One region of the Ensifer sp. R1-3 genome, then DNA from elsewhere that is predicted to be linked to it. Evidence: predicted binding sites of a transcription regulator. Region 1 holds the regulator's gene; each other region holds the start of a gene.
The links. Region 1 encodes PhoB, which activates phosphate uptake and scavenging genes when phosphate is short. Its sites were predicted from a motif close to TGTCATNNANCTGTCAT; they were not measured.
Positions count from the first base shown of each region.

Region 2: the regulator PhoB is predicted to act here: its motif matches at 1,220-1,236, upstream of M1D43_RS14090 (DUF2794 domain-containing protein).
Region 3: the regulator PhoB is predicted to act here: its motif matches at 2,922-2,938, upstream of M1D43_RS21320 (DUF1045 domain-containing protein).

Region 1 is NZ_CP096515.1:2,276,439-2,284,186, reverse strand. Features, by position in the region: gene pstC (phosphate ABC transporter permease subunit PstC) at 1-28, shown strand, start outside; gene pstA (phosphate ABC transporter permease PstA) at 25-1,347, shown strand; gene pstB (phosphate ABC transporter ATP-binding protein PstB) at 1,361-2,176, shown strand; gene phoU (phosphate signaling complex protein PhoU) at 2,263-2,976, shown strand; gene phoB (phosphate regulon transcriptional regulator PhoB) at 3,087-3,770, shown strand; gene M1D43_RS10995 (GcrA family cell cycle regulator) at 3,866-4,387, opposite strand; gene M1D43_RS10990 (aspartate aminotransferase family protein) at 4,796-5,995, shown strand; gene argF (ornithine carbamoyltransferase) at 6,070-6,981, shown strand; gene M1D43_RS10980 (Hsp33 family molecular chaperone) at 7,348-7,748, shown strand, end outside.
Region 2 is NZ_CP096515.1:2,951,962-2,959,709, reverse strand. Features, by position in the region: gene M1D43_RS14100 (SRPBCC family protein) at 1-278, opposite strand, end outside; gene M1D43_RS14095 (ArsR/SmtB family transcription factor) at 275-589, opposite strand; gene M1D43_RS14090 (DUF2794 domain-containing protein) at 795-1,205, opposite strand; gene M1D43_RS14085 (DUF1223 domain-containing protein) at 1,534-2,337, opposite strand; gene acnA (aconitate hydratase AcnA) at 2,580-5,270, opposite strand; gene ccmA (heme ABC exporter ATP-binding protein CcmA) at 5,541-6,164, shown strand; gene ccmB (heme exporter protein CcmB) at 6,161-6,820, shown strand; gene M1D43_RS14065 (heme ABC transporter permease) at 6,880-7,650, shown strand; gene ccmD (heme exporter protein CcmD) at 7,647-7,748, shown strand, end outside.
Region 3 is NZ_CP096516.1:856,838-864,585, reverse strand. Features, by position in the region: gene phnD (phosphonate ABC transporter substrate-binding protein) at 1-36, shown strand, start outside; gene phnE (phosphonate ABC transporter, permease protein PhnE) at 207-1,169, shown strand; gene phnE (phosphonate ABC transporter, permease protein PhnE) at 1,179-2,696, shown strand; gene M1D43_RS21320 (DUF1045 domain-containing protein) at 3,030-3,737, shown strand; gene M1D43_RS21315 (alpha-D-ribose 1-methylphosphonate 5-triphosphate diphosphatase) at 3,739-4,878, shown strand; gene phnN (phosphonate metabolism protein/1,5-bisphosphokinase (PRPP-forming) PhnN) at 4,875-5,462, shown strand; gene M1D43_RS21305 (ArsR/SmtB family transcription factor) at 5,482-5,853, opposite strand; gene M1D43_RS21300 (MFS transporter) at 5,943-7,127, shown strand; gene M1D43_RS21295 (IS256-like element ISRm5 family transposase) at 7,438-7,748, shown strand, end outside.

The DNA of each region.
Region 1 (7,748 bases):
GCGCAAATATCGGGAACAGTACGAATGACCGAATTTGCCTCCCCGACGGTAAGGGTCTCCACCCGACCTGCCGCAAGCCGACGCGATATCGGCATCAAGCGCCGCTATGCGGCGGAGCGCCGCTTCCGTGCCTTCGGAATGAGCGCCATTGCCATCGGTCTGTTCTTCCTCGCGGTTCTCCTCTGGAGCGTCGTTTCGAAGGGCTATACCGCCTTCCAGCAGACGACGATCACGTTGCCGATCGAGTTTTCCGAGAAGGTGATCGATCCCAAGAACGAACGGGCGACCGATCCGAAGCAACTCTATACCGCCAACTACCCGCTGCTGGTGCGCGAGGCTCTGGTAAAGCAGCTCGGCCTCGATCCGTCGAAGCGGCCGCTGGTGAAGCAGGCGGCCGATATGGTCTCCGCCAGCGCCCGGACGCAGCTGCGTGACATCGTCGTCGCCGATCCGTCGGTCATCGGCAGGACGATCCCCGTCACGCTGCTTGCCGAGGCGAACATCGATTCCGCGTTCAAGGGGCAGATCGACCTGTCGGTCGACGAAACCAAACGCAAGGTGAAGGATGAGCAGGTCGCATGGATGAACCAACTTGCCGAGGCCGGCGTGCTCAAGAAGAGCTTCAACACCGGCATCTTCACCTTCGGCGCGTCGAGCCGGCCTGAAGCGGCGGGTGTCGGCGTCGCCCTTCTCGGCTCGCTCTACATGATGCTGATCGTGCTCGTTCTGTCGCTGCCGATCGGCGTCGCCGCCTCCATCTATCTCGAGGAGTTCGCGCCGAAAAACCGGCTGACGGACCTGATCGAGGTGAACATCAACAACCTGGCGGCCGTACCGTCCATCGTCTACGGCCTCCTCGGGCTTGCCGTCTTCGTCAACTTCGCTGGCATGCCGCGCTCGGCAGCACTCGTCGGTGCCTTCGTGCTGACGCTGATGACGCTTCCGACGATCATCATCGCTACCAGGGCGGCCCTGAAGGCAGTGCCTCCGTCGATCCGCTCCGCCGCACTCGGCCTCGGCGCATCGAAGATGCAGACCATCTTCCATCACGTGCTGCCGCTTGCCATGCCCGGCATCCTGACCGGCACGATCATCGGCCTCGCCCATGCGCTGGGCGAAACGGCGCCGCTGCTTCTGATCGGCATGGTCGCCTTCGTGGTCGACTTTCCGGGGTCGCCGCTGGAGCCTTCCACGGCGCTGCCGGTGCAGATCTACATGTGGGCGAACGAGGCAGAGCGTGCCTTCGTCGAGCGTACGTCCGGAGCGATCATCATTCTCCTGATCTTTCTCATCTTCATGAATCTCGGGGCAATTCTCTTGCGGCGTCGCTTTGAGCGTCGCTGGTAGTGGGGTAAGGACTATGAACATCATGTCGGAAGCTGCAGTCGAAAAGGCTCTTGACCAGAAAATGAATACGGTGCCTTACAAGATGATCGGCAATGATGTGTCGGTCTATTACGGCGAAAAGCGCGCGCTCTTCGACGTCAACCTCAACATCCGCGAGAACACGGTCACGGCGCTGATCGGTCCCTCAGGGTGCGGCAAATCGACGTTTCTGCGCACTTTGAACCGCATGAACGACACGATCGAGAACTGCCGCGTGACCGGCAAGATCACGCTCGACGAGGACGATATCTATGATCCGTCGATCGACGTGGTGGAGCTGCGCGCCCGGGTCGGCATGGTGTTCCAAAAACCCAATCCGTTCCCGAAGTCGATCTACGACAATGTCTCCTACGGGCCGCGCATCCATGGCCTGGCACGCACCAAGGCCGAACTCGACGAGGTCGTGGAAACGAGCCTGCAGAAGGCCGGGCTCTGGAACGAGGTGAAGGATCGGCTGCAGGAGCCGGGCACCGGACTTTCCGGCGGTCAGCAGCAGCGCCTCTGCATCGCCCGCGCCGTCGCGGTCAGCCCGGAAGTCATCCTGATGGACGAGCCCTGCTCGGCGCTCGATCCCATCGCGACCGCGAAAGTCGAGGAACTCATCCACGAACTGCGGGCGAATTTCACGATCGTGATCGTCACCCACTCGATGCAGCAGGCGGCGCGCGTGTCGCAGCGCACGGCCATGTTCCATCTCGGCAATCTCGTCGAGGAGAACGATACCGACAAAATGTTCACCAACCCGGACGATCAGCGCACCCAGGACTACATCATGGGCCGCTTCGGCTGATGGCGAGAGGGGCGGCGCTTTTCCGTCCCTCCCGGTTTAAGATCGACCGAGCCATTCAGAACAGCGGGTCTCCCGAGGAAACGAATATGTCTCACGCACACATCATGTCCGCCTTCGACGAAGAGTTGAAGTATCTCACGCGCCGCATCTCCGAGATGGGCGGTCTTGCCGAGCAGATGGTCGCGGACTCCGTCCGTGCGCTCGTCAATTCCGATCTTGCTCTCGCCCAGAAGGTTATCTCCGACGACACCATTCTGGACGACGCGGAACGGCAGATCGGCGAAAAGGCGATCGTCACCATTGCCAAACGCCAGCCCATGGCCTCGGATCTACGGGAGATCATGGGTTCGATCCGTATCGCCGCGGACCTGGAGCGCGTCGGCGACCTCGGCAAGAACACCGCCAAGCGCGTGATTGCCGTCGCCGGTTCGGGCATACCGCGCAAGCTTGCGCGCGGCCTCGAACACCTGGCCGAGCTCGCGCTCGTTCAGTTGAAGGAAGTCCTGGACGTCTACGCCTCCCGTTCGCCGGAAAAGGCGAACAGCATTCGCGAACGCGATGAAGAGATCGACGCGATCTACACTTCTCTGTTCCGGGAACTGCTGACCTACATGATGGAAGATCCGCGCAACATCACGCCCTGCACGCATCTTCTTTTCTGCGCCAAGAACATCGAGCGTATCGGCGATCACGCGACCAACATTGCCGAAACGATCTACTACATGGCGACAGGCGCCCAGCCGCAGGGCGAACGGCCGAAGGACGACATGACGTCGACATTGGGTTCCGTGACGGACTGAGATCGCTCGGCATCCGGGCCTATGCAGAATTTGTTCCGGCCGCTTTGGCGCGGCCTACCACCGTGCGCGGCGGCATGACGGCTGTCGTGCGTAGGAAGGAGTCCTACTGAATGTTGCCGAAGATTGCCGTAGTCGAAGATGAGGAAGCCCTAAGCGTTCTCCTGCGCTACAATCTCGAGGCAGAAGGCTTCGAGGTCGATACGATCCTTCGCGGCGACGAGGCGGAGATCCGCCTGCAGGAGCGCCTGCCCGACCTTCTCATCCTCGATTGGATGCTGCCCGGGGTTTCCGGCATCGAGCTCTGCCGCAGGCTGCGCCAGCGGCCGGAAACGGAGCGCCTGCCGATCATCATGCTGACGGCGCGCGGCGAGGAGAGCGAGCGCGTGCGGGGCCTTGCCACCGGGGCCGACGATTACGTCGTCAAGCCCTTCTCGACGCCGGAACTGATGGCGAGGGTCAAGGCTATGCTCAGGCGCGCCAAGCCCGAGGTTCTGTCGACGCTCCTGCGCTGCGGCGATATCGAGCTCGACCGGGAGACGCACCGCGTCCACCGCCGCAGCCGCGAAGTGCGCCTCGGCCCGACGGAGTTCCGGCTGCTGGAATTTCTCATGTCCTCACCGGGGCGCGTCTTCTCCCGTTCACAGCTCCTGGACGGTGTCTGGGGGCACGACATCTATGTCGATGAACGGACCGTGGACGTCCATGTCGGACGTCTGCGCAAGGCACTGAACTTCTCCAACATCCCCGACGTCATCCGGACGGTGCGCGGCGCGGGCTATTCGCTGGAGAGCTGAGACCGAAGGTGCCGGCTTACGGCATGGCAAAGAAAAAAGGGGCCTTTCCGGCCCCATTTTTCGTCGTGCATCCAGAGCGGAATGAGCAAGGCGCCTCAGCGCATGCGCCGGCGCTCGGCAGAGGGCTGGTAGGCCAGCCGGGCATGAAAGGTGCAATAGGGAGAGGCTTCCGGGGAGTCGTTGCCGCAGAAGTGAAACTCTTCCTTGAGCGGGTCGCCGATCGGCCACTTGCAGGTGCGTTCGGTAAGCTCCGTGAGCTCCAGCCGCCGCGACATCGGCAGGACGATATTCCTGTCGATCTGCAGCTCCTGGTCGATCGCCAGGTCGACTGCGAGCTCTTCCTTGAGCGCGGTCGCACCGGCCGTGCGGGTTACGGTGCGGGTTACGGAACGCGCAGCATAGTTCGGTGCGCGCGGGGCAGACGTCGCCCGTTTGGGGCGGGCTGCAGCGGCCGTGCTTCCGCCGGCCTTGGCGCGCCCGGGCAGGCTCAGCCGATGAACCTTGCCGATGACCGCGTTGCGGCTGACGCCGCCCAACTGCGCCGCGATCTGGCTGGCGCTCAGGCCCTCCGACCACAGCTTCTTCAGTTTCTCGACCCGCTCGTCAGTCCAGTTCATCTCTGCACTCCCCGTTCTCGGCGTTGGGATGGCGGAATCCGTCACCGCTCTCCGGGAAAACCCCGAAGATTCAACGCGATAATACTTTTGGTGACTAGGTCCGCCGCATGCGTCTAGTAATTGAATGTTAACCTACCGGCAGGGTGACTCCGTGGCAAGAGTCGCCGGAATCGCGCCGAATCGATTTCGCGGTTTTCCCCAACTTGCTGTCGGAGCGTTGCATTTTTGCAAGTCCCAGAGTGCGATTTTTTCGCGCTTCGGAATCGGTATCCGCAAAGCGCCTGCAAACCTTGGTTTTGTTGACATCGCGGTGCGAAATGGGAATAGTGCCTGTCGCCGCCGCAAGGCGGCATTTTTGATTTTTATCGGGCCGAAGTCCGATGCCGCCGGAATGAAGGAGAGCTCGACATGGCCGCAACCACGCCGCTTTACGACACCTATCTGCGGGCGCCGTTGCGTTTCGAGCGAGGTGAAGGCGTTTGGCTGATCGCCGAAGACGGCACGCGCTATCTCGATTTCGCTGCCGGTGTCGCCGTGAACTCGCTCGGCCATGCCCATCCTCATCTCGTCGAGGCGCTGAAGGCGCAGGCCGACAAGGTCTGGCATCTGTCCAATCTCTACGAGATTGCGGGGCAGGAAAGCCTTGCGCGGCGGCTGACCCAGGTGACCTTCGCCGATCGGGTGTTCTTCACCAATTCGGGTGCGGAAGCGCTCGAATGTGCGATCAAGACGGCGCGGCGCTATCATTTCGCCAAGGGGCACGTCGAGAAGTTCCACGTCATCACCTTCGAAGGTGCTTTCCACGGCCGCACGCTCGCGACGATCGCCGCCGGCGGACAGCAGAAATACATCGAGGGCTTCGGGCCGAAGGCGCCGGGCTTCTATCAGGTCCCCTTCGGCGATATCGGCGCGGTCAAGAACGCGATCAATGAAGAAACCGCGGCGATCCTTGTCGAGCCGATCCAGGGCGAGGGCGGCATTCGGACGGCATCGAAGGAGTTCATGCAAGGGCTGCGCGAACTCTGCGACGAGTTCGGCCTGCTTCTGATCCTTGACGAGGTCCAGTCCGGTGTAGGCCGGACCGGCAAGCTCTTCGCCCATGAATGGGCGGGCATCAAACCCGATATCATGGCCGTCGCCAAAGGCATCGGCGGCGGCTTCCCGCTCGGCGCCTGCCTTGCGACGGAAGCGGCGGCCGCCGGCATGGTGGCGGGCACGCACGGCTCGACCTATGGCGGCAACCCGCTCGCAATGGCGGTCGGAAATGCCGTGCTCGACGTCGTTCTCGCCGAAGGCTTCCTCGATCAGGTGCGCGAGGTGGCTCTCGTCTTCCGTCAGGGGCTCGCCTCGTTAAAGGATCGTTTTCCGGACGTGATCGAGGAAATCCGCGGCGACGGGCTGATGCTCGGCATCAAGGCGAAGGTGCCCTCCGCGGACCTTTTGAAGGCGATCCGCGCCGAGAAACTGCTCGTCGTCCCGGCCGGCGAAAACGTTCTGCGCCTGTTGCCGCCGCTGATCACCACCCCGGCCGAGGCGCGCGAAGGACTGGCACGGCTCGAACGCGCCGCGGAGGCGGTGAGCGGCAAGAGCGGCAACGCCGCGGCTTGAGCGTCCGAAGGTTTCGGATCGAACCGGCCCGGGCGGGGTCGACAAACGGATTCTACGACAGGAAACAAGGCAGTATGACCAGACACTTCCTCGATCTCTCGGCCATGACGGCCACCGACCTCAGGACCATCATCGACGATGCCCGCGTCCGCAAGTCGGCGACCAAGGCAGGGACTGCCGAGAAGCCGCTTGCCGGCAAGATGCTCGCGATGATCTTCGAGAAGCCGTCCACCCGCACGCGTGTTTCCTTCGATGTCGGCATGCGCCAGCTCGGCGGCGAGACGCTGTTTCTGTCGGGTACCGAAATGCAGCTCGGCCGGGCGGAGACGATCGGCGATACGGCGAAGGTCCTGTCGCGCTACGTCGACGCGATCATGATCCGCACGACCGACCACCGCCGGCTTCTGGAGATGGCGGAGCATGCGACCGTGCCCGTCATCAACGGGCTCACCGACGATACGCACCCGTGCCAGATCATGGCCGATATCATGACCTTCGAGGAGCACCGGGGACCGGTCAAGGGCAAGACGATCGCCTGGACCGGCGACGGCAACAACGTGCTTCACTCGCTGATCGAAGGCTCGGCGCGCTTCGGCTATCGCATGAACATGGCCGTGCCGCTCGGCTCCGAACCGCATGACAAGTTCCTGAACTGGGCGCGCAACAACGGGGCCGAGGTCCTGCTCAGCCACGAGGCGGAGCAGGCGGTTGCCGGTGCCCATTGCGTCGTCACCGACACCTGGATCTCGATGAACCAGGAACATCGCGCCCGCGGTCACAACGTCTTCCAGCCCTACCAGGTCAACGGCGCGCTAATGAAGCATGCAGCGCCGGACGCGCTGTTCATGCATTGCCTGCCGGCGCACCGCGGCGAGGAAGTGACCGATGAGGTCATCGACGGCCCGCAGTCGGTGGTGTTCGACGAAGCCGAGAACCGGCTGCACGCGCAGAAATCGATCCTCGCCTGGTGCATGGGCGCGGTCTGACGGCTGGAGGCGGGCGCGAGGCGTTCTCTTGAAATCTGCACGGTGCAACACGATCTAGGGCGGTGAGCGGGGGCTCCGATCATCAAATCGGCCAGTCGCCCCACGCCGGCTATCACGTGCTTGGCGCCCAAGGGGTGCTTCGACGCAGAGCAAATGCCGGCGGAGAAATTCGTCCATGACGGGATCAAATGGAATGGCGGACGGTTGTACCGGTGCGCACCGGTGCACTCGATGCAAGCCGTATCGGACATGAAGAGGAAGCGAGCGGTTTCCGCCCGCATCCCGCATGCAGTTTTTGGAATGGGTCATGGCCACGTCCCGGATTGAATCGATCCGCGTGATCATGGTCGAGGCAAGGAGCAAGCGATGACAGAAACAGCGCCGGGACTTGGCGAGTTCGATTTTGCCGGTGACGATCAGGTTGTGCCCTTTCAGGTCGAGGGACTCGACGTGCGCGGCCGCGCCGTCCAGCTTGGCCCGATGCTCGATGCCATTCTTGAACGGCACAATTACCCGCTCCCTGTCGCGCGGCTCGTCGCCGAAACAGTGGTGCTGACGGTCCTGCTCGGCACGTCCCTGAAATTCGAAGGCAAGCTGATCGTGCAGACACAGGGCGATGGGCCGGTCGATCTCGTGGTCGCGGATTTCTCGACGCCGGACCGCGTCCGCGCCTATGCCCGCTATGATAAGGAGGCGCTCGCCGACGCCGAAAAGAGCGGGCGCGTCCGGCCTCATGAATTGTTGGGCAACGGCGTCCTCGCCTTCAC
Region 2 (7,748 bases), 680 kb from region 1:
TGGATAATTCTAAGAATCGTGCCGCCGTCATTGTTAGGTCTGACCTGGAACGCCACGAGGCTTTCGAGAAAGGGAGGCTCGTCGTCGCGCATTTTGTAGCGGATTTCCTTGCCCGGTGCGGTGGAGACAGGCTCAGCCCCGGCCAGTTCCCGCCTGGGCAACCATCTCTCACGAAACTCAGGCATGCTGATCGCCCGCCAAACCTTTTCAGGCGCTTCATCGAGTTCGTATTCGAGCACCAGATTCCTTGCCTGCTCGTTTAGCTCCACATCGTTCATTGATCCATATCCCTCAGCAAGACCTTCAACGCATCGATCCGCGCCGGCCAGTAGGCGCGATACTTCGCCAGCCATCCGGCTATGAGCGCCAGCCCCTCCGGGTCGACCTCGTAGTTCACGAAGCGCCCCTGCCGTTCCTCCCGCACCAGCTTTGCATTACGCAATACGTGGAGGTGTTGGGACATGGCCGGCTGGCTGATGTCCATTCCGTTGCGCAAGGCACTGGCGTTCATACTTCCGCTCGCCAGCTTCTCGAAGATTGCACGGCGTGTCGGGTCGGCGAGAGCTTTGAATATGTCGTTCTCAATCATGACGTCAGATAAGCATACACTTATCTGATTCGCAACACTGATGGCACGCTCGGTGCAGGCGATTTGGCCCTGCCCGCCGTTTCAGGGATAAACCCGCACGCGGGGAGAGGGGACCAAGGCGAAGCGCTGCCGCTTGTCCCTTCGCCCCGCCTGCGGGGAGAAGGTGCCGGCAGGCGGATGAGGGGCAGCTCCAGTGATATGTCGGTCAGGTCTTGACGAGCTTCAGCACCTTGTCGAAGGCCTTGAGCACCTGGGCGAGCTCGTGGCCCCGCTTCAATATCGTCCCGTGAGCGTTGAGCACGCTGAAGGCGCCCTGTTTCGCGGCGAGCTTCGGGTTTTTCTCGATGCGGTAGAGAGGCACTTCTCCGGCGCGCTTGAACACCGAGAAAACGGCCCGGTCCCTCAGATGGTCGATCGCATAGTCGCGCCACTCCCCTTCGCCCACCATACGGCCGTAGACCTTGAGGATCAGGTCGAGTTCGCGGCGATGGAAGGTGACGGGCGGGGGGTTCTTGGCTTGCTTGTATTCGTGAAGATCGACGACCACCTCGGAGGTGGTCCGGCCGTAGTGACGTGCTTCGCCTCGCGGCAAATCCGTTTCATCAGTCATCGGCATTTCGGCCTTCTAATGTGACAGGACCACGACAGTGTGCCTCACACGATCGGAAAAGCAAGACGGAAGCTGTTGATCAATGTCAGCAATTCTTGGGGCTGCCGCAATTCAGTCAAAACGCCGCCCCAATTCGCCGCAACACTCCGACCGCTGCCGGACAGAGTCGTTGCCACCGTATGTCCGGCCAGCCGTCATGCTGCGGGAGGTTCTCGAACGCAGACATGGCTGGTTCGGTCCGGTAACTTCGAACCCTCAGCCCCAGCCCCTCGATGCTGCCGGGCCGAACCATCCCCTGTTCCGCCGCAAGCGAGGCGGAACGTTTCCTGCGCCCTCAGAGCTTTCCCTGCGGCCCCGCGAGAACCGTTGCAGCGCCGATGATGGCTCCGGGCGTTTCCTTGTCCTTCATCGATTGCAGCAGCACCGCGCAACCGCTGTTGCCCTGGCCTTCGATCAGGACCGAGGCGGGCAGCGTGAATTCCGCGGGCTTTCCCTCCCACATGCCGATCGTCTGGATGTCGCGCACGGCATGCCAATAGGCGATCTCCTTGCCGCTGTTCTCGCCCTTCTCGACCTTGACCACCCTTGCCCGGTCGAAATAGACGACGACGACATTCGCCCTGCCTTTGCCGGCACCGACCTTGATCGAGATTTCATCGCCGCCGATCGAGGCATCGACCGGCACCGACAGGCCCTTGCCCTTCTCGTCCATCAACGCAAGCCGGTTCCTGATGGCCGGCAGGTCCGCGCCGTTGGCATGATCGCGCCCGTTCAGGATCGCCTGCGGCGTGTAAACGCCGTAGCGGCCGAGCATCCGCGCATAGGCATATTGCCGCTCGGTATTTTCCTTGGAAGCGAGCGTGTCCGCCCATCCGAGATAATTCCAGTAGTCGACATGATAGGCGAGCGCGACGACCTCGCCTTCATCGACGAGCTTCTTGAGCGCTGCGTCCGCCGGCGGACAGGAGGAGCAGCCCTGGCTGGTGAAGAGTTCGACGACGCCCTTGATCTCCCCGCCCCCGACCGCCCCGTCCTTGGCCGCCCTGCCGTCATCCGCTGCGGACGCTCCGCAGAACGCACCAAACAGCCCGACCGCCAGGGCGAGACGTCGGATTGTTGGTGTGCAGGCGGATATCATGGCGTCTTTGTTCGTGCTCGTTGGAGCACTTCCGGGAAAATGTGGAACCGTTTTCCATCCGGAAGTGCGTCGTTTCAACGCGATTGCCGCGTGGGGAGACCCCTACATACGACGGGTATTCTTCAACGAAAAGTCACGTTGGAGTGACTGCCGCAAAGCCGTGGAAAACCCACGCCGAGCTGGCATGAAAAAGCCGGGACGCCGCTGTAGACGCCCCGGCTTTTCTGCTCATGACTTGCCGATCAGGCGGCGAGATCGCGCAGAACCGTCTGCAGGATGCCGCCATTGTTGACGTAGGTGACCTCGTCGAGCGTATCGATGCGGCAGATGAGCGGGACCTCCTTTACGGAGCCGTCGCCATAGGTGATCTTCGCCACGCGCTTCTCGCGCGGCTGGACGTTGGCGAGATTCTCGATCGTCACGACTTCGTCGCCCTTGAGACCCAGCGATTCCCAGGTCATGCCTTCCTCGAAGACGAAGGGGACGACGCCCATGCCGACCAGGTTCGAACGGTGGATGCGTTCGAAGGACTGGGCGATCACGGCCTTGACGCCGAGGAGGTTTGTGCCCTTGGCCGCCCAGTCACGCGAAGAGCCGTTGCCGTATTCGACACCGGCGAAGATGACGAGCGGAACGCCCTCCTCCTTGTACTGCATGGCCGCGTCATAGATCGACATCTCCTCCTTGGAGGGATAGTGGATCGTATAACCGCCTTCCTTGCCGTTCGGGCCGAGCATGTGGTTGCGGATGCGGATATTGGCGAAGGTGCCGCGCATCATCACCTCATGATTGCCGCGGCGCGTGCCGTACTGGTTGAAGTCGGCAATCCCGACGCCGTGCTCGAGCAGATAGGCGCCGGCAGGCGAGGCCGCCTTGATCGAACCGGCCGGGGAAATGTGGTCGGTTGTGATCTTGTCGCCGAAGAGACCGAGGACGCGGGCGTTCTTGATGTCGGAAATGCCGGCGCCCTTCTTGCCCATGCCGACGAAGTAGGGCGGGTTCTGGACGTAGGTGGACCCCTCGTCCCAGGCATAGGTCTGGCCGGCCGGAACCTGGACCGCCTGCCAGTTGGCGTCGCCCTTGAACACGTCCGCATACTTGGTCGCGTAGAGCTCGCGGGTGACGTACTTGAAGATGAAGTCCTGGATCTCCTGCGAAGTCGGCCAGATGTCCCTCAGGTAGACCGGCTGCCCGTCCCGGTCTTCGCCGATCGGCTCCTTCGTCAGGTCCTTCTGGACGGAACCCGCCAGCGCATAGGCGACGACGAGCGGCGGCGAGGCGAGATAGTTCGCCTGGACGTCCGGCGAGATGCGGCCTTCGAAGTTGCGGTTGCCGGAAAGCACGCCGGCGGCGATCAGGCCCTTGTCGTTGATCGTCTTGGAGATCTCCGTCGGCAGCGGGCCGGAATTGCCGATGCAGGTGGTGCAGCCGAAGCCGACCAGATTGAAGCCGAGCTTGTCGAGATCCGTCTGCAGGCCGGACTTCGACAGGTACTCGGCGACGACCTGCGATCCGGGCGCCAGCGACGTCTTGACCCAGGGCTGCGTTTTCAGGCCCTTGGCGACGGCGTTGCGGGCAAGCAGGCCGGCGGCGATCAGCACCGAGGGGTTCGAGGTGTTGGTGCAGGAGGTGATCGCGGCGATCGCGACGTCGCCATGACCGAGATCGTAGTCGGTGCCCTCGACCGCGTAGCGGTTGGCGAGCTGACCGGGCTTCTTGTAGTCGTTGTCGAGCGCCGCCGCGAAGCCGGAGGCGATGTTCTCGAGCGCGATGCGGCCCTCGGGCCGCTTGGGGCCGGCCATCGACGGCACGACGTCGCCGAGGTCGAGTTCCAGCGTGTCGGTGAAGACGAGCTCGGAACCATCCCCTTCCCGCCACATGCCCTGGGCCTTGGAGTAGGCTTCGACCAGCGCGATACGCTGTTCTTCACGGCCCGAGATGGTGAGATAGTTGATCGTCTCGGCATCGACCGGGAAGAAGCCGCAGGTGGCGCCGTATTCCGGGCCCATATTGCCGATCGTCGCGCGGTCGGCGAGCGTCATGTTGTCGAGGCCGGGGCCGAAGAATTCGACGAACTTGGAGACGACGCCCTTCTTGCGCAGCATCTGCACGACGGTAAGCACCAGGTCGGTCGCGGTCACGCCTTCCTTGAGCTTGCCGGTGAGCTTGAAGCCGATGACTTCCGGCAGGAGCATGGAAACCGGCTGGCCGAGCATCGCCGCTTCGGCTTCGATGCCGCCGACGCCCCAACCGAGCACGCCGAGGCCGTTGATCATCGTCGTGTGGCTGTCCGTGCCGACGCAGGTATCCGGATAGGCGGTGACTTCGCCGTCCTCTTCCCTGGTCCAGACGGCCTGACCCAGATATTCGAGATTGACCTGGTGACAGATGCCGGTGCCGGGCGGCACGACGCGGAAGTTCTTGAAGGCCTGCTGGCCCCATTTGAGGAAGCGGTAGCGCTCGCCGTTGCGCTGGTACTCAAGCTCGACATTGCGGGCAAAGGCGGTCGGCGTGCCGAATTCGTCGACGATCACCGAGTGGTCGATGACGAGATCGACGGGAACGAGCGGGTTGATCTTTTCCGGGTCGCCGCCGAGCGAAACCATCGCGTCGCGCATCGCCGCGAGGTCGACGACGGCGGGAACGCCGGTGAAGTCCTGCATCAGCACGCGCGCCGGGCGATAGGCGATCTCGTTCTCGGCCGTGCCCTTGTCGCCGAGCCATGCGGCGATGTTTTCGATGTCCTTCTTGGTGACCGAGCGTCCATCCTCATTGCGCAACAGGTTTTCCAGCAGAACCTTCATCGAATAGGGAAGCTTCGAGATGCCGGCTAGGCCGTTCGCCTCCGCCTTCGGCAGGCTGTAATAGACATAGTCCACGCCGTTGACCGTGAGCGTGGAGCGACAATTGAAGCTGTCTAGGGATTTGGACACTGGATGATACCCCGTTCCGTCTGATCGCCAAAAACTGACGTACGAACGCCCGAGCACCTGTGAGGCGCGAAGTGGGATGCGGGTACGGTCATTTCCGCTGTCCGTACGTGGAAGCTCGTTCCATGTTCGGCGCTTGGATGAAATTCACGCCGACCGCTGGCGTGTTGGCCGCCTTATAGATAATTTCTCCAAATCGTGCCAGACCAACCAAGGTCCAATCGGAACTTTTTTTGCTCTGCGAAAAGATACGTCAAGGGAAGCTGGAAATTCATGCGCCTCATGGCTGAAGGTTTGAGTGCGAGGCGCGGCGAGGACCTGATTTTCAACGATATTTCGTTCGCGCTGGCTGCCGGCGAGGCGCTTGTGGTGACCGGCCCGAACGGTGCCGGCAAGTCGACGCTCCTGCGCGTCCTGGCGGGGCTTCTCGAGCCGGAAGGGGGCCGCGTCCGGCTCGAGGACGGCCCCTCGGGGTTCGAGCATCCGCGCGAACTCAGCCATTATCTCGGCCACCGCAACGCGATGAAGCGCGAGCTGACTGTGGAGGAAAACCTCACCTTCTGGCAGCGCTTCCTCGGCGATTCGCCGGGCGGCTCCGGCATCGGCCTCGTCGAAGCGGCGGAGGCCGTGGGGCTCGCCGACATCATTCATCTGCCCTTCGGCTATCTTTCCGCCGGCCAGCAGCGGCGCATGGCAATGGCGAAGCTCATTGTCGCCTTCCGGCCCATCTGGCTTCTCGACGAACCGACGGCGGCGCTCGACCTCAGCGCCGACAGGCTTTTTGCCGGGCTGGTCGCCGCCCATCTCGACCGCGGCGGCATCGTCGTCGCGGCCACCCACCAGCCGCTTGGATTCGCGGGGGCGAAGAGCCTTGAAATGACGGGATTCGTCCATTGATCGCCCTCTTTTTCCGGGATCTCAAGCTTTCGGTGCGCGCCGGCGGCGGCGCGATGATCGGCGTGCTCTTTTTCATGACGGTCGTCGCGGTCATCCCCTTCGGCGTTGGCCCCGATCTGAACCTGCTCGCCCGCATCGGCCCGGCGATCCTCTGGATCGGCGCGCTGCTCGCGTCGCTGCTCGGACTCGACAGGCTCTTTCAGGCGGAGCGCGAGGACGGCTCGCTCGATCTCATCATGATGCAGGAGACGCCATTGCTTCTCGCCGTTCTCGTCAAATGCGCTGCTCATTGGACCGCCACCGGCCTGCCGCTGGTGATCGCCTCGCCCTTTCTCGGCCTGTTCATGAACATGGACGAAGGCGCCATCGGGGCCACCATGGTCACCCTGCTCGCGGGAACGCCGGCGATAACCTTCATCGGCGCGGTCGGTGCTGCGGTCGCGGTGGCGCTGCCGCGCGGCGGCCTGCTCGTCTCGATCCTCGTCCTGCCGCTTGCCATACCGGTGCTCATCTTCGGCGTCAGCGCGGTCTATGCGGCAATCGAGGATCCGGCCCCGTTTCTGCCGCCTTTCATGATATTGATGGCGATAACCCTGTTCTTCGCGGTGATCGGACCAGTGGCGGCCGCGGCGGCACTCAGGCACTCGGCCGACTGACGGGACCCGGCACCTTAGGATGAATTGCGGAAGCCGGCCTTCCGCGTTAAAGAACCGTCATGAGTGAAAGCAGCCTGGCCATACGCAAATTCAGCGATCTCGCCAACCCGACCCGGTTCCTGGCGCTGACGGATCGCGTGTTGCCCTGGCTTGCCGTTCTCACGCTGCTCGTCTTCGCGGTCGGGCTCTGGCTCTCCTTCACCACCGAAGGCGACTACCAGCAGGGCGAGACGGTGCGCATCATGTATGTGCATGTGCCTTCGGCCTGGCTTTCCATGATGTGCTACACGGTCATGGCGATCTCCGCACTCGGCACGCTCGTCTGGCGTCATCCGCTCGCCGACGTCTCGGCAAGAGCCGCAGCGCCGATCGGCGCCTGCTTCACCTTTCTGGCACTCGTCACCGGCTCGCTCTGGGGCAAGCCGATGTGGGGCACCTGGTGGGTCTGGGATGCGCGGCTGACCTCGGTCTTCGTGCTCTTCCTGATGTATCTCGGGCTGATCGCGCTGAACCGCGCCATGGATGACCCGAGCCGATCTGCGCGAGTCTCGGCCGTGCTTATCCTCGTCGGTTTCGTCAACATCCCGATCATCAAGTTCTCGGTCGAGTGGTGGAACACGCTGCATCAGCCCGCAAGCGTCATACGCCTCGACGGGCCGACGATCGATCCGGAATTCCTCCGGCCGCTCATCGTCATGGCGATCGCCTTCACGCTCCTGTTCTTCACCCTGCATATCGCCGCCATGCGCAACGAGATCTGGCGCCGTCGCGTGGCCTCGCTCAGGCGCCAGGCGGCGCGCAATGCCGGCCGGGAGCAGCTTACGCCATGATGAGCCATGCCGCCTATGTCGTCGCCAGCTACGCGGTTGCCGCCGCCACGGTAGCCGGACTCATCCTGTGGGTCCTTACCGACGGCCGCGCCCGCAGG
Region 3 (7,748 bases), on a different replicon from region 1:
ATCATCGACGCCCGCAAGGCGACGATCGGCGGCTGATCGCCGAACGCGTCATCCTGCGCCGGCCGCCAAGCTGCGGCCGGCGTTCGACTATCGGGCACCTGCAGCCGCCGCTCCGGATCGTCTCGATCAAACGATCCTACTTTTTGAAACGACGCACTTCCTCTTCCCGGAAGCGCTCTAGAGGCCGGCCCCCAGCCGGAAACCCAATGGCCACTTCCGTGTCTACACGGCACCTCAGCGAGAACGGCGCTCTTATCGAGCGTCACTGGCAGGAGCTCAACAATCGCCGGCGTCTCTATACCTGGCTCGGTCTCGCATTTCTCGCGTTGACGCTTTTCAGTTCGCTCTGGTTCGCGAACGAGTCGAACGCGGGCAAGTTCTTCGACCGGCTGCCGCACTTCTTCGATTTCGTCGGACATCTCATGCCGCGCGATCCGATAGAGATCATTCGCGCCCTCTTCGACCTGCCTTCGCCCTATGACGACGGCAGTTTCAAATACAATTACCCGGATGGGCGCCTCTATGTGACCGAGAGCTTCTACATCCCGGAATATGTTCACAAGATGCTGGAGACCGTGAACATCGCCATCTTTTCGACTATCATCGGAGTCTTCTTCGGCTTCATCCTGTGCTTCCTCGCCGCGAAAAATCTGATGCCCAATCCCTGGATCAGGGGCATCGTACGCCGGCTGATGGAAATCCTGCGCGCCTTTCCGGAAGTCGTCATCGCCGGCTTTTTCCTGGCAATCCTTTCGCTTGGGCCTATTCCCGCCATCGCTGCGGTGTCGATCCACACGATCGGCGCGCTCGGCAAGCTGTTCTTCGAAGTGGTCGAGAATGCCGACATGAAACCGGAGGAAGGTCTGCGTGCCGTCGGCGCCAACTGGATCGAGCGGGTCTGGTTCGGCATGGTCCCCCAGGTGCTGCCCAATTTCACCAGCTATTTTCTGCTCCGGCTCGAAATCAACGTGCGCGCCTCGACGATCATCGGCGCCGTCGGCGGGGGCGGAATCGGGGAACTCCTGCGTCTGTCGATCGGCCAGGGGCATGAAGCGAAGACGCTCGCGATCGTCCTCCTGCTCTTCGCCACGATCTTCGCCGTCGATCAGTTCTCCGCCTGGCTTCGCCGCCGCCTCGTCGGCGACCAGGCCTTTCAGCTTGCGCAATAGGACCGCATCATGATTGCCTCGACAAACCTCGATGCGCGCGAAATGGAAGCTATCGCAGCGCGCCACCCGCATCTCTTGCAGTCGTCGGCCGCCAAGCGGCGCAGTACGGCACTGATAACGGCTGGCGTCGTTCTTTACATGATCTTCAGCTGGTGGTTCTTCTCGATCGGCCACGTGCTCGCCAATGCCAATTGGGGGATTGCCGGCACCTATCTCGCAGACTGGGTATCTTACGAAGTGCGGCCCGAGATCGCCGTCGCACCCGATGGAACGATGAGCGTGTCCTTCGGGCGCAATTCGCCGCTTGGAGACGATCCGAGCCCGGAATGGGTCACGCTCGAAAAGGAGACGGTGACGCGAACCGTCGCCGCTCCGGCGACCGCGGCGCAAGTCCAGAAGCCAAAGACCGCCTCCTCTTTCAGCTTCATGGCGCCCAACGCGGCGCGCGGCGCCGACACGAATTCGACGCCGCAGGAAGATGCCGCCACGACCCGCACCGAAGAAGCCGTCACGCACGCCGTGGTGAACTTCGATAGCTCCACGCGTATCGACGTCGCCGAAAAGCTGGTGACAGTCACACACTCGGGCGAGACGCTCGTGCTTCAGGTCGACGGCGCGGACAACGTGACGCCGGAAGGACCCCTTCCCTCCTGGGCGATCCAGAAGCGGCCGGGCGAGAAGGTGACGCTGTCCTTCGGCACCACCGGCTGGGCCGAAGTGGAGGGCGACGAGGTCTCCATCCGCAATCGCTTCTTCGGCTGGGTGAATTTCCTCTTCGACACCAACTCGCCCTTCTTCGGGAAGCCATACAGCGAAGTCGCCTCCTTGATCGTCTCCGGAGAACGGCTCGATCCGGCGCGCTCAAATCTCTCCCTTGCCTGGAACAACATCCTCTACAATGCGGAATGGCAGCATCTGGACGTGTGGACCAAGCTCCTGCAGACGATCGTCATGGCTTTCGTCGGAACGCTCTTCGCCTCCTTCATCGCCTTCCCGCTTTGCTTCCTCGCGGCGCGCAACATCACGCCGAGCCGCCTCACCAATCAGTTCGTGAAGCGTTTCTTCGATTTCCTGCGGTCGGTCGACATGTTCATCTGGGCGCTGTTTTTCACGCGCGCCTTCGGGCCCGGGCCGCTCGCGGGCATCTCGGCGATCTTCTTCACCGACACGGGCACGCTGGGCAAGCTCTACTCCGAAGCGCTCGAGAATATCGACGACAAGCAGCGTGAGGGCGTCAAATCGGTCGGCGCCGCGCCGGTCGCCGTGCAGCGCTTCGGCGTGCTGCCGCAGGTCCTGCCGGTCTTTGCCAGCCAGGCCCTCTATTTCTGGGAGTCGAACACGCGTTCGGCCACCATTATCGGCGCCGTCGGCGCCGGCGGGATCGGCCTAAAGCTGTGGGAGGCGATGCGCACAAATTCGGATTGGGAAAATGTCGCCTATATGGTGCTGCTGATCTTGATGGTCGTGTTCGTTTTCGACAGCATCTCCAATCTCTGCCGATCGCGCCTCATTGGCCGTACACACTAGAGCGGGATGAGGAAAAGTGTGCGGTTTTCCGCCCGCATCCCGCGTCTCAACTTCTTGGAATCGATCACGTTGATGTTTTTGGGTCGACCCGACCTAGAATCATTGTGATCTAGAAACGGATCGGCCGATTCGGATAATGACGAACTGATTCTGATAACTGGAGCGGGAGCAGGCGAAGCTGCAAACAATCCATCCCGCTCCGAACCGATTTGCGTTCTGAGCCGATGTCATCATGATGTTGTCATGCAAATCGGCTAGCTGCGCATTTCATCCCGCGAACCATCGACTCGGGGCAAACTGCGTCGAGGCGACTGATGAAGAGAGTGTGAACCCGTGCGCTATGCAATCTACTTCGCGCCGCCGTCCGATGACCGGCTGTCGCAGACCGCCTCGCGTTGGCTGGGACGCGACGCGTTCACCGGCGGCGCCCTGGACTGCCCGGAAAATCCGGCAATAGGATGTGAAGAGCAGATGGCATTGACGACCGAGCCCCGCCGTTACGGTTTCCACGGGACGCTGAAGGCACCCTTCGGGCTTAGCTCCAGCCGCCGTGAAGCCGACTTGATCGCGGCTTTCGACGAGTTCGCCGCGGAGATCGAGCCGTTCGAAGTGCCGGAGATCGTCCTGCATCAGATCGGCCCCTTCTTCGCGCTCGTCTCCGCCGAGCCTTGGCCGCCCCTGCAGCGCCTTGCGGAGCAGGCGGTTCGCCGTTTCGAGCCATTCCGGGCGCCGCTTTCGGAAGCCGATCTCGCCCGCCGCAATCCGGAGAGGCTTACGCAGCGTCAGCGCGAGTACCTGGCCGCATGGGGCTACCCATACGTCTTCGAGGAGTTCCAGTTCCATCTGACACTTACGGGGCCGGTGCCGGAAGAAATGCAGCGGCCCATGAGAATGGCGCTCGAAACGGTCTTCGCCGAATTCATCGGCAAGCCGCTTGCCGTCTCGACGATTGCGCTTTTCGCCGAAGAGCGCCGCGGCGCTCCTTTCACCGTCCATTCCCTGCTGCCGCTTGGCGGCGCATCCGAACGAAAGATCGCATGACATGCCCAAAGAACAGGTTTTGACCAACGCCCGCATCGTTCTGGAGGACCGGATCCTCGACGGTTCGGTGCTGATCCGCGACGGCAGGATCGCCGACATTTCCGAAGGGGCGAGCGCCGCGGGCGAGGATTTCGAGGGTGACTACCTGCTGCCCGGGCTGGTCGAACTGCACACCGACCATCTCGAGGCGCATTATTCTCCGCGCCCCGGGGTTCGCTGGCTGAAGATCGCGGCCATCCAGGCCCATGACGCCCAAGTCGTCACCTCCGGCATCACCACCGTCTTCGATTGTCTGCGCCTGGGCTCGGACGAGGACAGCGGCTTTCCGAAGGGCGAGATGCGCAGCATGGCCGATGCGCTCGCCCAGGCCAAGCAAGAGGGCCGTTTGCGGGCCGATCACCTGATCCATCTGCGCTGCGAAGTGTCGACCGCCGACGTGCTGGAGCACTATGAGGACTTCCGGAACGACCCGCAGGTCCGTCTGGTTTCGCTGATGGACCACGCGCCCGGGCAGCGCCAGTTCCAGACGATGGACCAGTACACGCTCTACTACAAAACCAAGCGCGGCCTTACCGACGATGCCTTCGCCGCATTCATCGAGCGTCAGCAGGCGCTCTCGGCTCGCTATGCGACACCGCATCGAAACGCGCTCGCAAAAGCCTGCGCCGAGCGCGGCATCACGGTCGCCAGCCACGACGATGCGACGGTCGAGCATGTCGAAGAATCGATCGGCTACGGCATTCGCCTTGCGGAGTTCCCGACAAGCTTCGAGGCGGCGGAAGCCTCGCACCGCGCGGGCCTCAGCGTATTGATGGGCGCGCCCAATATCGTGCGCGGTAAGTCACATTCCGGCAATATCGCCGCGCGCGATCTCGCGAAGCGCGGCGTCCTCGACGTGCTTTCTTCCGATTACGTTCCCTTCAGCCTGATCCATGCGCCTTTCATTCTGGCAGACGAGGTCGAATCGATCGGCCTTCCCGAGGCCATTGCGATGGTGACGGCGACGCCCGCCCGCACAGTCGGGCTCGAAGATCGCGGCCGGATCGCCGTGGGGCTGCGCGCCGACATCGCGCGCGTTCGCCGGCCGGAGGGCATACCGGTCGTCCGCTCGGTCTGGCGCGAAGGACGGCGTGTCGCATGACCACCGCCGATCGAGTATCCGGAACGCTCATCGTCGTCGTCGGTCCGAGCGGTGCCGGGAAAGACAGCGTCATGGGCTTTGCCGCCCGCCATTTCGCGCAGCGGCCCGATATTCTCTTCGTCCGGCGGGCGATCACAAGACCGTCGGATGCAGGCGGCGAAGTGCACGAAAGCGTGTCCGACGCCGAATTCGAGGAGATGAGCCGGAGCGGCGCTTTCGCCGTTTCGTGGCAGGCGCATGGGTTGAGCTACGCCATCCCGGCAGAGATCGCCGAAAAGATCGCCAAAGGCATGACCGCGATCGTAAACGGCAGCCGCGCCGCCCTCCCCGCCATTCGTCAGGCGTTCGGTACGATCGCCGTTGCGGTGATCACCGCCGAGCCGCCGGTGCTGGCGAAGCGGCTGGCGGAGCGCGGCCGGGAGAGCGAGGAAGACGTGCTCCGCCGCCTGACGCGGCAGGCACCCGACGTCATCGCCGATGCCGACGTAACGGTCATCGACAACAGCGGCAGGCTGGATGTGGCGGGCCGGCAATTCGTCGCGCTGGTCGAGCGGCACTCAGCTAAGCGCCATCACCCTGCCTGAAGAAGAGGCGGGCGGTTCTTTATCGCGCCTCGCCTTGTGCCAGGGCCTCCTCCTCTGCATCCTCGATCTTCTTGACCATGGGCAGGTCCACCGCGGCGGTGATAATGGAATCGAGGAGGCCGGGAAAGCGGATGTCGAGATCGTCGCGCCGCAGCGTGATCAACCGGCTGGTACCGGAGACCTCGGTACGCGTGATGCCCGCCTCGCGCAGCTTGGCCAGATGATAGCTGATATTGGTCTTGGAGCCGAAATCCGTGAAGTTCAGGCACATGGTCGGCCGTCCGGCGCGGCGGGCGAGATAGCCCACGATCGCCAGGCGCGTCGGATCGCCGAGGGCCACTAGGACATTGGACAGGGTGATCTGATCGGCGGTGGGATGCGGTAGGGTCATTGGATCCACGATTAGCAGTCTCGGCATATTGACACGGCGAGCAACCAAGTTCAATAGTTCAATATCTTTTGAACAAGCGGGGTCTCCCGATGGACAAGCGCATCATCTGGCTCGCCGTTGGCTCTTTTACGATGAGCACGGTCGGCTTCGTCTTTTCAAGCCTTTTGCCGTCGATCGCTGCCGACACGCACACGACCATTCCCCGTTCGGGGCACCTGATCACGCTGTTCTCGCTTTCCTATGCCATCGGCGCGCCGCTGCTTTCGGCCCTGGCCGGCGCGGCGGACCGGCGTCGACTGCTGGTGACTGCAATGCTCGTATTCGTCGTCGGCAACTGCATCGCGGCGATGAGCGTCTCCTTCACCACGCTGCTGCTCGCCCAGATCGTGATGGGAATGGCAAGCGGACTGTTTGCCGCCACGGCGCAAGCGGCGGCGGTTTCACTGGCAGGACCGGAGCACCGCGCATTGGCGATTTCAATCGTGGTGGGCGGCACCACATTCGCCGTGGCGCTGGGCGCGCCTCTCGGCGCGCTGATTGCCGCCTTCTGGGGATGGCGCGGCACGTTCGGGGCGGTCGCTCTGCTTGGGCTCACCTGCGCTGCCGTGCTCTGGCTGCGCCTGCCGCGGGGCCTCAGTGGAACGAAGCTGACAATGTCCGAGCGCTTCGGCGCCATCGGCCGTCCGGGCGTGGCCTCGTCGCTCATGGTGACGTTTCTGTATCTCACCGGCGGCTTCATGATCATCTCTTATCTCGCCCCGCTGGCGATCGACGGAGCCGGGCTTTCGCAACTGGCGCTGCCGGGGCTGTTGCTCGCCTTCGGGGTCGGCGCGGTGATCGGCAATCTCTCCAGCGGCTATCTGGCCGACCGGCTCGGCGCCACGCGCGTGGTGACAGCTTCGCTGATCTCCGCGCTCGCGGTCTCGCTGATGATCGCCTTCGGCCTGCACTTCCTCACGCGCGATCTCGCCGGCTTGCTGCTGATCGGCATAATGGTGCCATGGGGAATCGTCGGTTGGGCGTTTCCGCCGGCCCAGGCGAGCCGCATCGTCGGCTTCGCGCCGGAGGTTGCCCATTTGACCCTGTCGCTCAACGCCTCGGCGATCTATCTCGGCATCGCGACCGGCACGGCGATCGGCGGACGGGTGCTCGAGAATACGGCTGCCGCGGATCTCGGCTTCTTCGCGGCACTGTTTCCGGTGGCTTCACTCGCCGTCCTTTATGCAGGACTGCGATCCCATCGGCGGCGCCTGGCGACTGCGGCGGCGGAATAGCTTCCCGCTTCCGCATAGTCGCCGACGCAGGCCAGACCTCAGTTCTCTCCATAAGCCCCGGACGGAAGTTCGGGGTTTTTCTGTGGTGCGCCCGGCGGAGCGAGAAGTCAGCAGAGGTCGTAGTAGCCGTATCCGCGGCGAAGGACCGAACGAAGAGGAGGGCTTGAGGCATAGCGATGCAGGAAGCCAGGCATCAGATGCCCGCGAGAGCGGGGGTAGTGTGCTGAAGGTTCTGCAAATTCACTGAGAGAGGCGGTCATGGCAGGCTGGTGATGTTGACGTCACCTGATTCCCTGGAAGGAACGCCACCATGACCAAGACTGAAGGTAAGACAGCCAGCGCCGCCGTCAAAGACATTTTGCTTTCGAACCCCGATGGGCTGCGCGAGGTGATCCGCACGGTGATGCAGGAGGTGCTGGAAGCGGAGATGGACGAGGCGCTGGGAGCTGCGAAAGGCGAGCGCACGCCGGAGCGGCTCGGCTACCGTTCGGGCCACTATGGCCGCACGCTGATCACGCGGGTGGGCAAGCTCGAGCTGCGGGTGCCGCAGGATCGCTCGGGGCACTTCTCCACCGAATTGTTCGAACGCTATCAGCGCTCCGAGCGGGCGCTGGTGGCAAC